DNA from 2 places in the Rhizobium sp. UBA1881 genome. Region 1 is predicted to be linked to the other one. Evidence: riboswitches for the same ligand, from Rfam matches in the RefSeq annotation. Region 1 holds a riboswitch; the other holds the start of a gene.
What was found. A riboswitch is a leader RNA that binds a small molecule or an ion and turns the genes downstream of it on or off. The one in region 1 is predicted to bind S-adenosylmethionine.
Positions count from the first base shown of each region.

Region 2: another riboswitch for S-adenosylmethionine. It lies ahead of metA (homoserine O-acetyltransferase MetA); the one in region 1 lies ahead of B3605_RS18250 (O-succinylhomoserine sulfhydrylase).

Region 1 covers NZ_DDHH01000152.1:13,269-25,642, reverse strand. Annotated here, with positions in the region: gene pstC (phosphate ABC transporter permease subunit PstC) at 1-1,209, shown strand, start outside; gene pstA (phosphate ABC transporter permease PstA) at 1,206-2,528, shown strand; gene pstB (phosphate ABC transporter ATP-binding protein PstB) at 2,543-3,358, shown strand; gene phoU (phosphate signaling complex protein PhoU) at 3,402-4,115, shown strand; gene phoB (phosphate regulon transcriptional regulator PhoB) at 4,152-4,835, shown strand; gene B3605_RS18275 (GcrA family cell cycle regulator) at 4,918-5,463, opposite strand; gene B3605_RS18270 (aspartate aminotransferase family protein) at 5,891-7,087, shown strand; gene argF (ornithine carbamoyltransferase) at 7,135-8,052, shown strand; gene B3605_RS18260 (Hsp33 family molecular chaperone) at 8,145-9,140, shown strand; gene apaG (Co2+/Mg2+ efflux protein ApaG) at 9,204-9,596, opposite strand; gene B3605_RS18250 (O-succinylhomoserine sulfhydrylase) at 9,804-10,988, opposite strand; SAM riboswitch at 11,032-11,110, opposite strand; gene B3605_RS18245 (2'-deoxycytidine 5'-triphosphate deaminase) at 11,184-12,278, shown strand; tRNA gene B3605_RS18240 (tRNA-Gly) at 12,348-12,374, shown strand, end outside.
Region 2 covers NZ_DDHH01000194.1:41,035-47,502, reverse strand. Annotated here, with positions in the region: gene B3605_RS24190 (aldose epimerase family protein) at 1-780, opposite strand, end outside; gene metA (homoserine O-acetyltransferase MetA) at 918-1,841, opposite strand; SAM riboswitch at 1,876-1,953, opposite strand; gene B3605_RS24180 (ABC transporter ATP-binding protein/permease) at 2,105-3,934, shown strand; gene B3605_RS24175 (DUF5666 domain-containing protein) at 3,950-4,588, opposite strand; gene B3605_RS24170 (ester cyclase) at 4,721-5,116, shown strand; gene B3605_RS24165 (ABC-F family ATP-binding cassette domain-containing protein) at 5,124-6,468, opposite strand, start outside.

The DNA.
Region 1 (12,374 bases):
CTGAACTACGGCATGGTCAGCGCCATCGCCCGCGGTCTGCCGCTGCTCGCGAGCGAAGACGTTGCCGCAGGCGTCGGCGATCCCGCCGGTCTCCAGGCCAAGCTCGCTGCCAAGGGCGTTCCGCTCGCCGGCGTGCCGCAGCCTTACATGATCGAAGGCGCGCAGAAGCTGAACACCGAGAGCGGCATCAGCCGCTTGATCATGACGCTGGTCGTTCTGGCACTCGGCGTCGCCGGTGGCTTTTATGCCCTGCGCGAAGTCGCTCCCCGTTTCCGGGCCCGCAACCGCGTCGAGCGCGTTATGCTCTGGGGTCTGCTGCTTGCATCCTCCATCGCCATCCTGACCACTGTCGGCATCGTCATGTCGATGCTGACGGAAGCGGCCCACTTCTTCGCTGAAGTTCCGGCCGCCGACTTCTTCTTCGGCACGGTCTGGGATCCGCGCTTTGCCGGCGCCGGCAGCTCGTCCTTCGGCCAGTTCGGTCTCATCCCGCTGCTGCTCGGCACGCTCTACATCGGCTTCGTCGCCATGCTGGTCGCCGTTCCGGTCGGTCTCTTCGCGGCCATCTACATGGCGGAATACGCGGCTCCGAAGGTTCGCGGTATCGCCAAGCCGCTGCTCGAAGTCCTGGCCGGTATCCCGACCATCGTCTACGGCTTCTTCGCCCTCGTCACCGTCGGCCCCTTCCTGCGCGACCTCTCGTCCCAGGTGAACGGCCTTCTGACCGGCGACTACAGCAACTTCATCCAGGCACAGAGCGTTCTGACCGCCGGTATCGTCATGGGCATCATGCTGATCCCATACGTCTCCTCGCTCTCCGACGACATCATCACCGCCGTGCCGCGCGCTCTGCGTGACGGTTCGCTCGGTCTCGGTGCCACGCGTTCGGAAACGATCAAGAAGGTCGTTCTCCCCGCCGCCCTGCCGGGTATCGTCGGCGCTCTTCTGATGACCGCTTCGCGTGCCATCGGCGAGACCATGATCGTCGTGCTTGCAGCCGGTGTTGCAGCCCGCATCCAGATCAACCCTTTCGAGCCGATGACGACGGTGACGGTCAAGATCGTCAACCAGCTGACGGGTGACCTTGAGTTCACCTCGCCGCAGACGCTGGTTGCCTTCGCGCTTGGCATCACGCTGTTCTTCATCACGCTTTGCCTTAACATCTACGCGCTCTTCATTGTGCGCAAATACCGGGAGCAGTACGAATGACGGACGTTGTTTCCTCCGGACAGGGCGTCGTCGTCTCCAAGGCGCCGGCCCGCCGCGACATCGGCATCAAGCGTCGCTACGCCGCCGAACGCCGCTTCCAGGCCTATGGCATCGCTGCCATCTCCTTCGGTCTGATCTTCCTGGCCATCCTGCTCACGACGGTTATCCGTCAGGGCTACACGGCCTTCGCGCAGACCTCGATCACCCTGCCGATCGAGTTCTCCGAAAAGGTGCTCGACCCCAACAACAAGCGTGCCACCGACCCCTCGGTGCTGATCGCCGCCAACTATCCGGTGCTGATCCGCGACGCCATGGTCAAGACGCTCGGCATCAACGCCCAGAGCCGTCCGGAAACGCGTGATGCCACCGCGATGATCTCCAAGGGTGCGCCGATCGTGCTCCGCGACATGGTCGTCGCCGATCCGTCGCTCATCGGCAAGACGGTCAACGTCACGCTTCTCGCCGACGCCAATGTCGACTCGGCCAACAAGGGCCAGATCGACCTGACGGTTGACGAGAAGAACCGCAAGGTCAACGACCGCCAGGTCGGCTGGATGCAGCAGATGGCCGCCAGCGGCACGCTCCACAAGGAGTTCAACACCGGCCTCTTCGTCAACGGCAACTCCAGCCGTCCGGAAGCCGCAGGTCTGGGCGTCGCCCTCATCGGCTCGCTCTACCTGATGTTGATCGTTCTTGCCCTGTCGCTGCCGATCGGTGTTGCCGCTTCGATCTATCTCGAAGAGTTCGCGCCGAAGAACAAGCTGACCGACCTGATCGAGGTCAACATCAACAACCTCGCGGCCGTTCCTTCGATCGTCTACGGTCTGCTCGGTCTCGCCGTCTTCATCAACTTCGCAGGCCTGCCGCGCTCCGCGTCGCTGGTCGGCGGTCTGGTGCTGACGCTGATGACGCTGCCGACCATCATCATCGCCACCCGCGCGGCACTGCGCGCTGTGCCCCCTTCGATCCGCGCGGCCGCTCTCGGCCTCGGGGCTTCGAAGATGCAGATGGTGTTCCACCACGTTCTGCCGCTGGCAATGCCTGGCATCCTGACCGGCACCATCATCGGTCTGGCGCACGCGCTCGGTGAAACCGCGCCGCTGCTCCTGATCGGCATGGTCGCCTTCGTTGCCAATGCGCCTGCCACCCCGATGGATCCCTCCACGGCTCTGCCAGTGCAGGTTTACATGTGGGCAAACGAAGCCGAACGCGCCTTTGTCGAGCGCACGTCTGGCGCCATCATCGTCCTGCTCCTGTTCCTGATCGTCATGAACCTCGGAGCCATCCTCTTGCGTCGTCGCTTTGAGCGCCGCTGGTAAACGGAGTAAACATCATGAACATGTTGACGGAAGCAGCAGTTGAGAAGGCGCTAGACCAGAAGATGAATACCATTCCGTATAAAATGATCGGCCAGGACGTCTCGGTTTATTACGGCGAAAAGCGCGCGCTTTTCGACGTGAAGCTGAACATCCGCGAAAACACCGTGACGGCTCTCATCGGTCCGTCGGGCTGCGGCAAGTCCACCTTCCTGCGCAGCCTGAACCGCATGAACGACACGATCGACAACTGCCGCGTCACCGGCAAGATCACGCTCGATGGCGATGATATCTACGATCCGGATATCGACGTCGTCGAACTGCGCGCCCGCGTCGGCATGGTGTTCCAGAAGCCGAACCCGTTCCCGAAGTCGATCTACGAAAACGTCGCCTACGGCCCGCGCATCCACGGTCTCGCCAAGGCGAAGGCCGACATGGACGTCATCGTCGAGCAGAGCCTGCAGCGCGCCGGCCTGTGGAACGAAGTCAAGGACCGCGTGCATGAAGGCGGCACCGGCCTTTCGGGCGGCCAGCAGCAGCGTCTGTGCATCGCGCGTGCGATTGCCGTCAGCCCCGAAGTCATCCTGATGGACGAGCCCTGCTCGGCGCTCGACCCGATCGCGACCGCCAAGGTCGAGGAGCTCATCCACGAGCTGCGCGAAGCCTACACGATCGTCATCGTCACGCACTCGATGCAGCAGGCAGCCCGCGTTTCGCAGCGCACCGCCATGTTCCACCTCGGCAACCTCGTCGAGGAGAACGATACCGACAAGATGTTCACCAACCCGGATGATCCGCGCACCCAGGATTACATCATGGGCCGCTTCGGCTGATCTCCGAAACCGGTAAACCTCAGGACATTCAAGGATAAGCCCCATGGCATCGACACATATCTATTCCGCCTACGACGATGATCTCAAGTTCCTGACGCGCCGCATATCCGAAATGGGCGGCCTCGCGGAACAGATGGTCGGCGACGCTGTTCGCGCGCTCGTCAACGGCGACACTTCGCTCGCCCAGAAGGTCATCTCCGACGACGTGATCCTCGATCACGCCGAGCGCGAGATCGGCGAAAAGGCGATCATCACCATCGCCCGCCGCCAGCCGATGGCCGCCGACCTTCGCGAAATCATGGGTTCGATCCGCATCGCGGCCGATCTCGAGCGCGTCGGCGATCTCGGCAAGAACACCGCCAAGCGCGTCATCGCTGTTCAGAGCACCGGCGTTCCGCGCAAGCTCGCCCGTGGCCTCGAGCATCTCTCCGAACTGGCACTCGTCCAGCTCAAGGAGGTTCTCGACGTCTACACCAGCCGCGTTGCAGATCGTGCCAAGTCGATCCGAGAGCGCGACGAGGAAATCGACGCGATGTACACCTCGCTGTTCCGCGAGATGCTGACCTACATGATGGAAGATCCGCGCAACATCACCAGCTGCACGCATCTCCTGTTCTGCGCCAAGAACATCGAGCGCATCGGCGACCACGCCACCAACATCGCAGAGACCATCTACTACATGGCTACCGGCGCCCAGCCGGAAGGCGAGCGTCCGAAGGACGACACCGCCAACACCGTCGGCGCGGTCACGGAATAAGCGTTCCGGACCCACGCCCCCAGGAGACCGAGACGAATGATCCCAAGAGTAGCAGTCGTTGAAGACGAAGAAGCACTGAGCGTGCTTCTTCGCTATAACCTTGAGGCCGAAGGCTTCGAAGTCGATACCATCCTTCGCGGTGACGAGGCCGAGATCCGGCTGCAGGAACGCACGCCTGACCTTTTGATCCTCGATTGGATGCTGCCCGGCGTATCCGGCATCGAGCTCTGCCGTCGCCTGCGCATGCGCCCGGAGACGGAGCGCCTGCCGATCATCATGCTGACCGCCCGTGGCGAGGAAAGCGAACGTGTTCGCGGCCTGTCGACCGGCGCCGACGACTATGTCGTCAAGCCGTTCTCGACACCTGAGCTCGTTGCCCGCGTCAAGGCGATGCTGCGCCGCGCCAAGCCGGAAGTGCTGTCCTCGCTGCTGAAGTGCGGCGATATCGAACTCGATCGCGAAACCCACCGCGTTCACCGCAAGAGCCGCGAAGTCCGCCTCGGACCGACCGAATTCCGCCTACTGGAATTCTTGATGTCGTCGCCGGGCCGCGTCTTCTCCCGCTCGCAGCTGCTCGATGGCGTCTGGGGCCATGACATCTATGTCGACGAGCGCACCGTCGACGTTCACGTCGGCCGCCTGCGCAAGGCGCTCAACTTCTCGAACATGCAGGATGTCATCCGCACCGTTCGCGGCGCTGGTTATTCGATGGAAGCGTAAGACGCTTCCATTTCATCCGGTCCAACGAAAAACGGGCCCCGCGAGGGCCCGTTTTCTTGTGTTCCTTATCCGGCTTTCCGGGTCATGCGACCCGGTTGGCGGCCTTGCGGCGCTCGTTGACCGGCTGGTAGGCCATGCGCTGGTGATAGGTGCAGTACGGCGAGTTGTCAGGGGACTCGCAGCCGCAGAAGTGGAAGTCATCCGTCAGCGGATCGCCGACCGGCCACTTGCACGTACGCTCGGTCAGTTCCGTGAGGCCTAGGCGGCGCGAGATCGGAACGACAACGTTGGAAGCCGGACGGTAACGGACTTCCTCGATCGCATCGATGTCCATCTCTTCCTTGAGAGCCACTGCGCCCTGCGGGCGGGCAACGGCGCGGCTTGGCGAGATGCGTGCGGAATTGAAGCTGTTGGCGGGGCGCGGGGTCGAAACCGCCGGGCGCTTCGGTGCCCGCGTCGCCGTGGTCGTGCCGCCGGCCTTGGCGCGGCCAGGCAGGTTCAGGCGGTGGACCTTGCCGATGACGGCGTTGCGGCTTACACCGCCAAGTTGTGCCGCAATCTGGCTGGCGCTCAGGCCTTCGGCCCAAAGCTTCTTCAGTCTCTCAACGCGCTCGTCTGTCCAGTTCATGCCCTGTCTCCGCCTTATTGCGTTGGTGTAGGCAGAATCCTTCACCCATGGCGCGGACGTGTCCGGACCAAGAAACGCTTGCTCGATTTTGGTGACTAGTTCCGCCGCATGCAGTCTAGTAATTGAGTTTTAACCTAGAGTGAGGGCGACTCCGTGACAAGAGTCGGTTGAATCGCGGCGAATCGATTTCTCGGTTTTCCCCAACTTGCTGGGTGGTAGAGTCATTTCTGCAACATTAGCTGTTGATAGCTCGCCGGCGCCCCGATGCTTGCTTGACGCATGCGACAAAAGCTCAGTTTTGTTGACATCGCACTGCGAAAAGACAATAGTGCCCCTCGCCGCCGAAAGGCGGCATTTTTCATTTCCGGGCACCCGCTTTTTAGCCGGAGTCCGGGCCATTGTTGAGCGAATGACAGGAGATCGCGCCATGGCTGAAGCCGCGCCGCTTTATGATACCTACTCTCGTGCCCCGCTGCGGTTCGAGCGAGGAGAGGGCGTGTGGCTGATCACCGAAACTGGTGAGCGATATCTCGATTTCGGCGCGGGCGTTGCCGTGACCTCCGTCGGCCATAGCCACCCGCACGTCGTCGGCGCGCTGAAGGATCAGGCCGAGAAGGTCTGGCACCTTTCCAACATTTACGAGATCCCCGGCCAGGAGCGCTTCGCCAAGCGGCTGACGGATGCAACCTTCGCGGATAAGGTGTTCTTCACCAATTCCGGCGCCGAGGCTCTGGAGTGCGCGATCAAGACCGCGCGCCGCTACCAGTATTCGAAGGGCCATCCCGAGCGCTTCCACATCATCACCTTCGAAGGCGCCTTCCACGGCCGCACGCTGGCAACGATCGCCGCCGGCGGCCAGGAAAAGTATCTCGAAGGCTTCGGCCCCAAGACGCCCGGTTTCGACCAGGTGCCCTTCGGCGATATCGAAGCCGTCCGTGCCGCCATCACCGATGCCACGGCCGGTATCCTGATCGAGCCGGTACAGGGCGAGGGCGGTATCCGCCCGGCAACCACGGAATTCATGAAGGCGCTGCGCCAGCTCTGCGACGAACACGGCCTGCTTCTGATCCTCGACGAGGTTCAGTCCGGCGTTGGCCGCACCGGCAAGCTCTTCGCGCATGAATGGTCCGGCGTCACGCCCGACATCATGGCGGTCGCCAAGGGCATCGGCGGTGGTTTCCCGCTCGGCGCCTGCCTTGCAACAGCTGAAGCAGCCTCCGGCATGAAGGCCGGCACCCATGGCTCGACCTATGGCGGCAACCCGCTCGCCATGGCCGTCGGCAATGCCGTGCTCGATGTCCTCCTCGAGGAAGGCTTCCTGCGCCACGTCAATGACGTCGCGCTCGTCTTCCGTCAGGGCCTCGCATCGCTGAAGGATCGTTTCCCCGATGTGATCGAGGACATCCGCGGCGAAGGCCTTATGCTCGGCGTCAAGGCGGCCGTTCCGTCGACTGAGCTCCTGCAGGCCATCCGCGCTGCCAACCTGCTGGCCATTCCGGCCGGCGACAACGTCATCCGTTTGCTTCCTCCGCTCGTCGTCACCGCTGACGAAGCCCGCGAAGGCCTCGCGCGTCTCGAACGCGCCGCCGAGAGCGTGCGCGCCAAGGCAAAGAAGACGGCTTGAATGGATGGATGCCCGGCCGGATGGCGGGCGTAACAGGTTAAGGACAGATGGCTTCCCCAAAACACTTTCTCGATCTCTCCGCGGTAACCTCCTCCGACCTCAGGGTCATCATGGATGACGCCAAGACCCGCAAGCAGGCCTTCAAGGCCGGCCAGGGCGACAAGCCGCTGGCAGGCAAGATGCTGGCGATGATCTTCGAAAAGCCCTCGACCCGCACGCGCGTCTCCTTCGACGTCGGCATGCGCCAGCTCGGCGGCGAAACGCTGTTCCTCTCGGGCACCGAAATGCAGCTCGGCCGCGCAGAGACGATTGGCGACACTGCCAAGGTCCTGTCGCGCTATGTCGACGCGATCATGATCCGCACCACCGACCATGCGCGCATGCTGGAGCTCGCCGAACACGCGACCGTCCCCGTCATCAACGCGCTGACGGATGATACCCATCCCTGCCAGATCATGGCCGATATCATGACCTTCGAAGAGCATCGCGGCCCCATCAAGGGCAAGACGATCGCCTGGATGGGCGATGGTAACAACGTGCTGCATTCGCTGGTCGAAGGCGCTGCCCGTTTCGGCTATCGCATGAACATGGCGGTACCCCTTGGTTCCGAGCCGAAGGATCACTATCTGAACTGGGCCCGCAATGAGGGTGCCGAGATCATGCTGAGCCATGATGCAGACCGTGCGGTCGCCGGCGCCGATTGCGTGGTGACCGATACCTGGGTCTCCATGAATCAGGAACATCGGGCCCGGGGTCACAACGTCTTCCAGCCTTATCAGGTCAATTCGGCTTTGATGGCACAGGCCGACAAGGATGCATTGTTCATGCATTGCCTGCCGGCCCATCGTGGTGAGGAAGTTACCGACGAAGTGATCGACGGCCCGCAATCCGTGGTCTTCGATGAAGCGGAAAACCGTCTTCATGCGCAGAAGTCGATTCTTGCTTGGTGCCTGGGCGCGATCTGAACCATACTGGAGGCCACATCGGGCCGGACAGGCCCGTGGCCGCGCTGGCGGATGGACGGGCTCGTCCGCTGCCCTCAGACTAGGAGAAGACCATGGCAGAAGCTGCAGCCACTCTCGGCGAATTCGATTTCGCCGGTGATGATCATGTCGTTCCGTTTCAGGTGGAAGGCCTGGATGTGCGCGGTCGCGCCGTCCAGCTCGGCCCGATGCTGGATGCGATCCTCGATCGCCACAACTATCCCGCGCCCGTCGCCCGCCTGCTGGCCGAAGTCATCGCGCTGACGGTGCTGCTTGGCACGTCGCTGAAGTTCGAAGGCAAGTTCACCGTGCAGACGAAGAGCGACGGCCCGGTCGATCTGCTTGTCGCCGACTTCTCGACGCCCGAGAACGTGCGCGCCTACGCCCGCTTTGACCAGACGCTTCTGGACGAGGCGGTTGCCGCCGGTCGCGCCGAACCCGAGCAGTTGCTCGGCAAGGGCATGTTGGCGTTCACCATCGACCAGGGCAAGTTCAGCCAGCCTTACCAGGGCATCGTCGCGCTCGACGGTGCTACGCTGGAAGACATTGCCGGCACCTACTTCCGCCAGTCGGAACAGATCCCGACGCGCGTGCGCCTCGCCGCCGCCGAACTGTTCGACCGCGACGAAGCCGGCAAGCCGCGTCATCGCTGGCGGGCAGGGGGCCTCGTTGCCCAGTTTCTGCCGGAAGCGCCCGAGCGCATGCGCCAGGCCGACCTGCATGGTGGCGATGGCGACGAAGGTACCGTCCAGCATGCGGAAGACGATGCATGGGCCGAAGCGCGTTCGCTGGTGGAGACCATCGACGCCGACGAGCTGACCGATCCGCAGGTCGGTGTCGAACGCCTGCTGTTCCGGCTGTTCCATGAGCGCGGCGTGCGCGTCTACGAGCCGCGCGAAGTGTTCGACCGCTGCTCCTGCTCGCGCGAGAAGATCAAGGGCGTGCTCAAGGGCTTCTCCGCCGAGGAGATCGAAGCGAGTCAGGAAGAGGGCAAGATCGCGGTCACCTGCGAATTCTGCTCGACGACCTATCGTTTCGAGGCCGAAGAGCTTGCGCAGGCGGCTGAGTAACCCGAAGCATGTCGTGCAAAAGTGTGCAGCGGTTTTGCGGCACCGACATGCGACAAAAAAAGGTTAGTTCAGCACTCTGAGCAGGCCGGGTGAATCAAGAGAGAAGGCGGGGATTTCCACCTGGAAGACCTCGCCTTTATCGGTTTCCATCTGGTAATGGCCGAACATCAGGCCCGATGGCGTATCGAGCGGGCAGCCCGATGAATATTCGTAGGTATCACCGGGGCTAAGCGTCGGCTGTTCGCCGACAACGCCCGCGCCGCTCACTTCGTCGACGACGCCGTTCTGGTCGGTAATGTTCCAATAGCGGTTGACGAGGCGTACCGTAAGGTCCGAATTGTTGCTGATGACGATGCGGTAGCCCCACACATAGCGGTCGTCGTCCGGGTCGGATTGCTCCTCCAGGTAAAAGGGCTCGACCACCACTTCAATATCTCGTGTCAGGGCGCGGTACATGCCTACACCATAATAAGAATACCTTACTGGTATCTTATAAGAGGTGCGGCAGGTCAATAAACCAGGCCGGAATCCGCAATCAATTGGCTGTAAGCGCGAAAAATTCGCGCGTTAAGACTAATGCAGCTCCCGCTCAGCGCGAGTAAATTGCAGAAATGCCCGTTTAAATGCCGGCCGGATCACATCGACCCGGCCGGCTATTCTTGATCAGGCCTTGATCTTGGAGAGCGCCTGCGCGAAATCCTCGATCAGGTCGTCGGTATCCTCGATACCAGCCGACAGGCGCACGGTGCCGGGCGAAATGCCGAGTTCGGCGCGGGCCTCGTCCGTCAGGTTCTTGTGCGTGGTCGTCGCCGGATGCGTGATCAGGCTCTTCGCATCGCCGAGATTGTTGGAGATCTTAACGATCTCGAGCGCGTTCTGCAGCGCGAACGCCGCTTCCTTGCCGCCCTTGAGTTCGATCGCCACCAGCGTCGAGCCACCCTTCATCTGCTTGGCGACGATATCGGCCTGCGGATGGTCCTTGCGGCCGGGATAGATCACCTTGGCGACCTGCTTCTGCTCGGCCAGGAAGTCGGCGATCTTGCCGGCGTTCTCGGTCTGCTGCTTGACGCGCAGCGGCAGCGTCTCGAGACCCTTCAGCAGCGTCCACGCCGTGAACGGCGACATGGCCGGGCCGGTGTGGCGATAATAGTCTTGCAGATGCTCGTTGACCCACTCCGTATCCGAGAGGATCACGCCGCCGAGGCTGCGGCCCTGGCCGTCGATATGCTTGGTTGCGGAATAGACGACGATATGGGCGCCGAGTTCCAGCGGCTTCTGGAAGATCGGCGTCGCGAAGACGTTGTCGACCACGACCTTGGCGCCGATCTGGTTGGCGAGCTTGGCAACGCCGGCGATATCGACCACTTCGAGCGTCGGGTTGGTCGGGCTTTCCAGGAAGAACACCTTGGTGTTCGGGCGGATCGCCTTTTCCCAGTTCTCAAGATAGCGGCCGTCGACCAGCGTGCACTCGATGCCGTACTTCGGCGCCAGCGTCTCGACAACCCAGCGGCAGGAGCCGAAGAGCGCGCGGGCGGCCACGATATGATCGCCGGCCTTCACCTGGCAGAGGATGGCGGCTGCGACGGCTGCCATGCCCGATGCGGTGGCGCGGGCTTCTTCCGCACCTTCCATCGCGCACATGCGCTTTTCGAACATGTCGTTGGTCGGGCTGCCGTAGCGGGCGTAAATATAGCCCTCGGTCTCTCCCTTGAAGCGCGCCTCGGCGGCTTCCGCTGTATCGTAGACAAACCCTTGCGTGAGGTAGATCGCCTCGGAGGTCTCGCTATACTGCGAGCGCAGCGTTCCGCCGTGGACCAGTTGGGTTGCCGGGCGCCAAGTCTTGCTCATGAATCACCACTTTCGAACACAAAAAAACCGGCCGCAAATGCAGACCGGTTTCAACCCGGTCTATTTAGCCACTTGTTTAACGTGGCTGCAAGCCGACCGGCCAAATCACCACGGGATAAAGCTGCAATACTGCTGTTGCGCGCTTGCGTCAATTCCTCGATTTTGGTTTTGTCTGCGGCAAATTATGGATGGGGCATGATGGCTCGCGAAACAGGAATATTGGCAGACCGCGCGATTGCCGCGTTGTTCGAGACGGGGCGCCTCGTCGCGGAGCGCGAGCTCGACAGCGACCAGATCCAGCCGGCGAGCCTTGATCTGCGTCTCGGTGCCAAGGCCTTCCGCGTCCGCGCCAGCTTCATGCCGGGTCCGAACAGCCTCGTCTCCGACAAGCTCGACCGATTGAGCCTGCATGTCGTCGACCTCTCGGAAGGCGCGGTGCTCGAAACCGGCTGCGTCTACATCGTCCCGCTCATGGAGCGCCTCGATCTTCCGGCCGACATGTCGGCCTCGGCCAACCCGAAAAGCTCGACCGGCCGCCTCGATATCTTCACCCGCGTCATCACCGATTACGCGCAGGAATTCGACAAGATCCCGGCCGGCTATTCCGGCCCGCTCTATCTCGAAATCTCGCCGCGCACCTTCCCGATCGTCGTGCGTCGCGGCTCGCGCCTGTCGCAAATCCGCTTCCGCATCGGCCAGTCGCTGCTCGGCGAGCCGGAACTGCTGGCGCTGCACGATGCCGAGACGCTGGTCGCCAGCGCCAGGCCCAACGTCTCGGGTGGCGGCATCGCACTGTCGATCGATCTCGCCGGCGACAAGGACGGCCTGATCGGCTATCGCGGCAAGCACCACACGGCGGTCGTCGACGTCGACAAGAAGGCCCAGCACGATATCTTCGATTTCTGGGAGCCGATCTACAGCCGCGGTCGCAACGAACTGATCCTCGATCCCGATGAGTTCTACATCCTCGTCTCGCGCGAAGCGGTCCACGTGCCCCCGCATTACGCCGCCGAGATGACGCCCTTCGACCCGCTGGTCGGCGAATTCCGCGTCCACTACGCCGGCTTCTTCGACCCCGGCTTCGGCCACGCCCCCGCCGGCGGCCGCGGCAGCCGCGCCGTCCTTGAAGTGCGCAGCCACGAGGTCCCCTTCATCCTCGAAGACGGCCAGATCGTCGGCCGCCTGGTCTACGAGCACATGCAGGAACACCCCGAAAGCCTCTACGGCACCGGCCTCGGCTCCAACTACCAGGCTCAAGGCCTCAAGCTCTCCAAGCACTTCCGGATATGAACAGCCTCACGCTGAAGTCGCCAACGCCGCTTGACACCGACCGCCATCTGTTGGAAATCTGCGCGTAACGCGGGTGTAGCTCAATGGTAGAGCAGC
Region 2 (6,468 bases), on a different contig from region 1:
GCTGCGCGCCAGAACCACGGAGCGCTTGGCGACACGTTCGGACGAGAGGCAGAAATTGTGGTCGTAGAGCGCCTGGGTGTCGCCCTCGAAGCGCTTCAGCGAGGCCATTTCGCGGAAATCGAACACCGTGCCTTGCACTGGGCGGATCTCGCCGGTCGGGATCTGGCGCTCGTCAGTCGGAAGATAGCTGTCGGCCGCGATCATGATGTCGTGGCCAAGCGTATCGTCGCGGCCGTCGAGATTGAAATAGGCGTGCTGGCAGACATTGGCGATGGTCGGCTGGTCGCTGGTCGTCTCGTAAACCACCGAGAGTTCGCCATCGCCATGCACGCGGTAGGTGACGAGGATGGTGCAATTGCCGGGATAGCCGCCGCGACCATCGGCATCGACGATCTTCAGGACGACGCGGTCGCTGTCGTGCTCGACGATCGTCCAGTTGCGTAGCGCGATGTTCTCGAAGCCGCCATGCAGGTGGCTGACGCCGTTTTCGTTGAGGTCGAGCTGATAATTCTTGCCGTCGATCGTGAACTTGCCGCCGCCGATGCGGTTGGCATTGCGGCCGGGCGTCGCGCCGAAATAGGCGGAATGGGCGGGATAGCTGTCGAAATCATCGAAGCCGAGGGTGAGCGGCGCGTCATGGCCTTCGAGCCTGAGGTCCTGAATGACGGCGCCCCAGGTGATCACCTTGGCGGTGAGCCCGCCGCCTGAGATTTCGACGCGATGGACGGTCTCGCCCGTCTTCGTCGTTCCAAAAACGTCCCGCTTCAATCCATCCGCCATTCTGTTTCCTCCCCGGTTCGCGTCCGCAATTTCGGGCCAGAACCTGCTCTCAATTGAATGAAATCGCAACCGCCGCGATATAAAAAACAAACGCCGCCGGTCAGGCCCGGCGGCGTATCAAGCAAGGCGAAAAGGTCTCAGCCGTCCTCGCCAATATCTTCCAGATTGTAAGGCGTCGTCTGATAGATTTCGTTGATCCAGTTGCCGAACAGCAGGTGAGCGTGGCTGCGCCAGCGGTTCTGCGGCGGGATCGACGGGTCGTTATGCGGAAAATAATTGTGCGGCATCTTGATCGGAACGCCGGCATTCACGTCGCGGAAATACTCGTCACCAAGCGATGTCGAATCATATTCGACGTGGTTGAAGATATAGAGCCGATTGCCTTTCTTCTCGTGAACGAGGCAGACTCCCATCTCGCTCGATTCCATCAGGATTTCCAGCGTGTCGGATTTTTCGATATCGGCGCGGCGCACTTCCGTCCAGCGCGAGACCGGAACCTCGAAATTGTCGGAGAAACCGTTCAGATAGACCGACGACGGCTTGAGGTTCTTGTGGCGGTAGACGCCGAAGGCCTTTTCCGTCAGCGCGTGCTTGGGAATATCGTGGAAATGGTAGATCGCGGCCATCGCGCCCCAGCAGACATTCATCGCGGAGTGCACGTTGGTGCGCGTCCAGTCGAAAATCTGCTGCATTTCATCCCAATAAGTAACGTCTTCGTATGGAAGCGTTTCGATCGGCGCGCCTGTGATGATGAAGCCGTCGAACTTCCGGTGTTTGATCTCCTCCCAGGTCTGGTAGAAGGAGAAGAGATGATCTTCCGAGGTGTTCTTCGCCTTGTGGTTCCCGACGCGAACAAGCGACAGCTCGACCTGCAGCGGCGAGGCGCCGATGAGGCGCGCCATCTGGATCTCGGTCTTGATCTTGTTCGGCATGAGGTTCAGAAGCCCGATCTGCAGGGGGCGAATGTCCTGACGGATCGCGGCCGTCTCGGTCATTACGCGCACACCTTCCTGAACCAGGGTTTCAAAGGCGGGCAGGGTATCGGGGATCTTGATCGGCATAGCGGTCACTCGATGAAAAAACGAAAATATCGCTATCGGTCCGCACGCGGCCCTTTAGCAACTTCTTTAACGTGGCTGCAAGCCGGCCGGCCAAATCACCACGGAGCGCTCTAAATAGACCCAGTCAGGCCGCGAATCAATGACCGATACGCGGCGTCGCCTATTTGCCGAGGTAACTCGCGCATTACCTGATGCTAGAAACTGTTGCTGGACAGGCTGACTCACGGTGCTATTCAGGTGCTACATACGCGTAAGGAAGCATGATGGCAGAGGACGTCAAAAGCAGACCGAGCATCCAGGGGCAGGACCGGGTAGGGTATGATCTCAGCCTGATCTTCCGCCTCAAGGTGATGTTTTCGGCATTCTGGCATTCCAGGGTGCGGGCGCCGGTGCTCATTCTCTCGACGGCGCTGATCGGGATCATTCTGGCGACAGCCTATGCCACTGTTATCCTCAACCAGTGGAACGCGCCATTCTACGACGCCATCTCACGCCGCGATCTGCCGGGGTTCTTCCACCAGCTGAAGATCTTCGCGCTGATCGCCGGCATGCTGCTTTTGCTCAACGTAGTGCAGGCCTGGCTGAACCAGATGACGGCGCTTTACATGCGCGAGGGGCTGACGCGCGATCTCGTCGACCAGTGGCTGCAGCGCAAGCGGGCGCTCAGGCTCGCCTCCAGCGGGCTGATCGGCGTCAATCCGGACCAGCGCCTGCATGAGGATGCGCGCAATCTGGCCGAAAGCACCACGGGGCTCGTCATCGGCCTGGTGCAGTCGACGATCCTGCTGGTGAGCTTCATCGGCGTTCTCTGGGAACTCTCGAGCGGCTTCGTCTTCCGCTTCGGCGAGTACGCCTTTTCCATTCCGGGCTATATGGTCTGGGCGGCGATCTTTTACGCGGCTTCCGCCTCGGTGCTCAGCCAGCTCGTGGGACGCAAGCTCGTCAAGCTCAATGCCGACCGTTTCTCCAAGGAAGCCGAGCTGCGTTTCGCGCTGATGCATGCCAACGAGAACATTCCGGCGATCACGGCTGCGCGTGGTGAAGAAAACGAGCGGGGGCGGATTAACACCGATATCAGCGCAGTTCTCGCCGTCATCAAGAAGCTGGCGATGGCAAACGTCAACCTGACCTGGGTGTCGGCCGGCTACGGCTGGCTCGTCGTCGTCATTCCGATCATCGTGGCCGCACCCGCCTATTTCTCCGGCGGCCTCACCTTCGGTCAGTTGATGATGTCGGTCGGCGCCTTCAACCAGGTCAATACGGCGCTGCGCTGGTACGTGTCCAACTTCGGCCCGATCGCCGAATGGCGCGCAACCTTGATGCGCGTCACCGATTTCCGCCAGGCTCTGACCACCATGGGCGACGATGTCGATCTCAAGGAAACGATCGCCTATGAACGCAGCGCGCCGGGTACGCTGACGCTCGAGGATGTGACCATCGCCACGAAGATGGACGAGGAGGTCGACCAGTGCGGCGGCTTCCGCCTGCATGAGGGCAGCGTCACCATCAAGGCCGGCGAGAAGGTGATGATCAACGGCGACCACAACGTCAATCGCAAGCTGCTGTTCCTGGCGATGTCGGAACTCTGGCCCTGCGGCAGCGGCAAGATCGGCCTGCCGCCCACCGACGACATGCTGTTCGTGCCTCAATCGGCCTATATTCCGGGTGGTACTTTGCGCGAAGCGCTGGCGTTTCCTGCGGCCGCCGACACCTACAAGAACGACGATGTGGTGGCGGCGCTCGAAAAAGCGGGGCTGCATAATCTCGTTGCCCGTCTGGATACGCGCGCACGCTGGGACAAGCTGCTCGATGCCGATGAACAGCGGGCTATCGGTTTCGCGCGGCTCTTGCTGGTCCGGCCGCAATGGATGGTCTTCGACGAAGTGCTAGAGGGCATGGAGCCCGAATGGCAATCGACGATGATGAAGGTGCTCGAGGCGATGCCGGATGCGACGATGATCTATATCGGCCGCTCCGACGCCTATATCGAGGCCTTCCATCCGCGCGTGCTGCATCTCGAAGCGCTTGCCGCCAAGCCCGATGAGAGCAGGGTGGCGGACAAGGCGCCGAACACGCCGGCGCCGGCGCTCTGATCGCTTCGATCAGGATCACATCGGTGGAACGATGCCGTTGGTGCCGACCGTCACCTGTGCTGCGGAGACCGTTCCGTCGGCTGCCTTTTCGCCCATGACGATGACGTGCGCGCCCGGTGTCAGGTCCGACTTCTGCGCGGCGGTGAAGGTCACGATCGGTGTGGCGTCCGATATCGAGATGGTCTTTTCCTTGCCCTGATAGGTCAGCGTCACGGTGTGGCCATCGACGGATTTTACGGCCTTCGCGACGGTCGCGTTGGTCATGCTGCTGTTGGGCTTCAAATCCCAGGGGCGGCTGCCTTCGCCGGTGCCTTTCATGGCCGCGGGAAAGATCAGAACCTCCAGGGCGCCGTCGCCGCCGTCCTGCTTGGGCAGCGAGGCGATGCCGACGAAATCGCCGGGCTTGATGTCCTCGACCGACGCCTTCTTGATGCCGCCGACCTTCCATTCCGGCTTCAGCGCAATGGTCTGGTCGGCGCCCTCGCGGGTCTTGACGACGAGCGTGTCGCCGGAAAGGCTCGCAATATCGCCGCGTACACGCACGCGCGCGGCATCGGCCGCCGATGTGATCTGCGACGTGCTCAGAAGAATGCCGACGGCAAGCGCCGCGACATGGCTGGTAATCAGATAGCGAGACATGGGTTTTCTCCTCATGGCTCCGGGGGCGGGAGCCTGCGGGAGCTTAGGCGCGAAGTCTCGGTACTGGCCAATCAATGAAATGTGAGGGTTTCCGGCTGGGAGACGGGAGCTATCTGGCAGGGTATGCCAATGGGTGGGAGAAGTTGAATGCCGGAGACGAGACTTGCGGGCCTATATCGCGCGTATATCGGCTGCCTGAATTCCCAGGATTGGGAAAACCTCGGCACATATGTCGGGCAGGATGTGCGCTATAACGGAGAGATGGTTGGGCTGGACGGCTATCGGCAGGCGCGTGAGGCCGGGTTTCGCGCGATACCCAACCTCCATTTCGACGTCCAGCTTCTGATCGCCGATGAAACCACGGTCGCCAGCCGGCTGAATTTCAACATCAGCCCGCAAGGCATGTTTCTCGGCCTGCCCGTCAACGGCAGGCGAATCTCGTTCTCCGAGAACGTGTTTTACGGGTTTGCCGAGGGCAAGATCGCGAAGGTGTGGTCGATCGTCGACAAGGCGGCGATCGAGGCTCAGCTTTCGGCGGCGTAGAGGGCGATCAGCCCTCCAGCTCTTCCCGGAGCATCTCGAGTTCCAGCCACTCTTCTTCCATCTTCACCAGGCTGTCGCGGAATTTCTCCATTTCGGCGGCCAGGCGGTTGAAGGTCGTGGGGTCCTTGGAGAAGAGGTTGGTGTCGGCCATCTTTTCCTCGCGCTTGGCGATCTCGGCTTCGGCCTTGGCCATCTCCTTGGGCAGGTTTTCGAGCGCGAACTTCTGCTTGAAGGAGAGCTTTCCCTTGCCCTTCGGCGCTTCGGCGGCAGGGGCCGCGTCCTGCGCTTTCGCCTTTTCGGCTTTCTCCGCCTTCTTGCGCTCGTCGGCGGCACCCTTGCGCTGCGCCAGCATGTCGGAATAGCCGCCGGCATATTCGATCCAGCGGCCATCGGGCGCATCCGGTACGGCGGGTGCGATCGTCGAGGTCACGGTGCGGTCGAGGAAGTCACGGTCGTGGCTGACGAGGATGACGGTGCCCGGGAAGCCGGCGACGACTTCCTGCAAGAGATCCAGCGTCTCGATGTCGAGGTCGTTGGTCGGCTCGTCGAGGATCAGCAAGTTGGATGGCCGCGCCAGCATGCGGGCGAGCATCAGGCGGGCGCGCTCGCCGCCCGAGAGGTTCTTGATCGGCGTGCGGGCTTGTTCCGGCTGGAACAGGAATTCCTTCATGTAGCCGGTGACGTGGCGTTGTTCGCCGTTCACAAGCAGGTTCTCGCCGCGCCCGTCGGTGAGATAATGCGCCAGCGTGTCCTCGGGGTTGAGGTCTTCGCGCTTCTGGTCGAGCGTGGCGATCTCCAGATTGGTGCCGAGCTTGATGATGCCGGTGTCGGGCGCGAGCTGGCCGGTCAGCATCTTCAGCAGCGTCGTCTTGCCAGCGCCGTTCGGGCCGACGAGGCCGATGCAATCGCCGCGATGAACGCGGATCGAAAACGGCGTGACGATCGGACGTTCGCCATAGGTCTTGGTAATCTTGTCGGCCTCGATGACGAGCTTGCCGGATTCCTGCGCGTCGGAAACGGTGGCCTGAACGGTGCCCTGCGGACCCTTGTGGCCGCGATAGCTGGCGCGCATCGTCTGCAGCTCGCCGAGGCGGCGCATGTTGCGCTTGCGGCGCGCGGTGACGCCGTAGCGCAGCCAGTGCTCTTCGCGCTCGATCGCCTTGCCGAGCTTGTGCTGTTCCATCTCCTCGGCTTCGAGCACCTGGTCGCGCCAGGCTTCGAAATGGGCGAAGCCACGGTCGAGGCGGCGCGAGGTGCCGCGGTCGAGCCAGACGGTGGCGGTCGAGACCTTTTCGAGGAAACGCCTGTCGTGCGAGATCAACACCAGCGCGCTGCGGGTCTTCTGCAGCTCG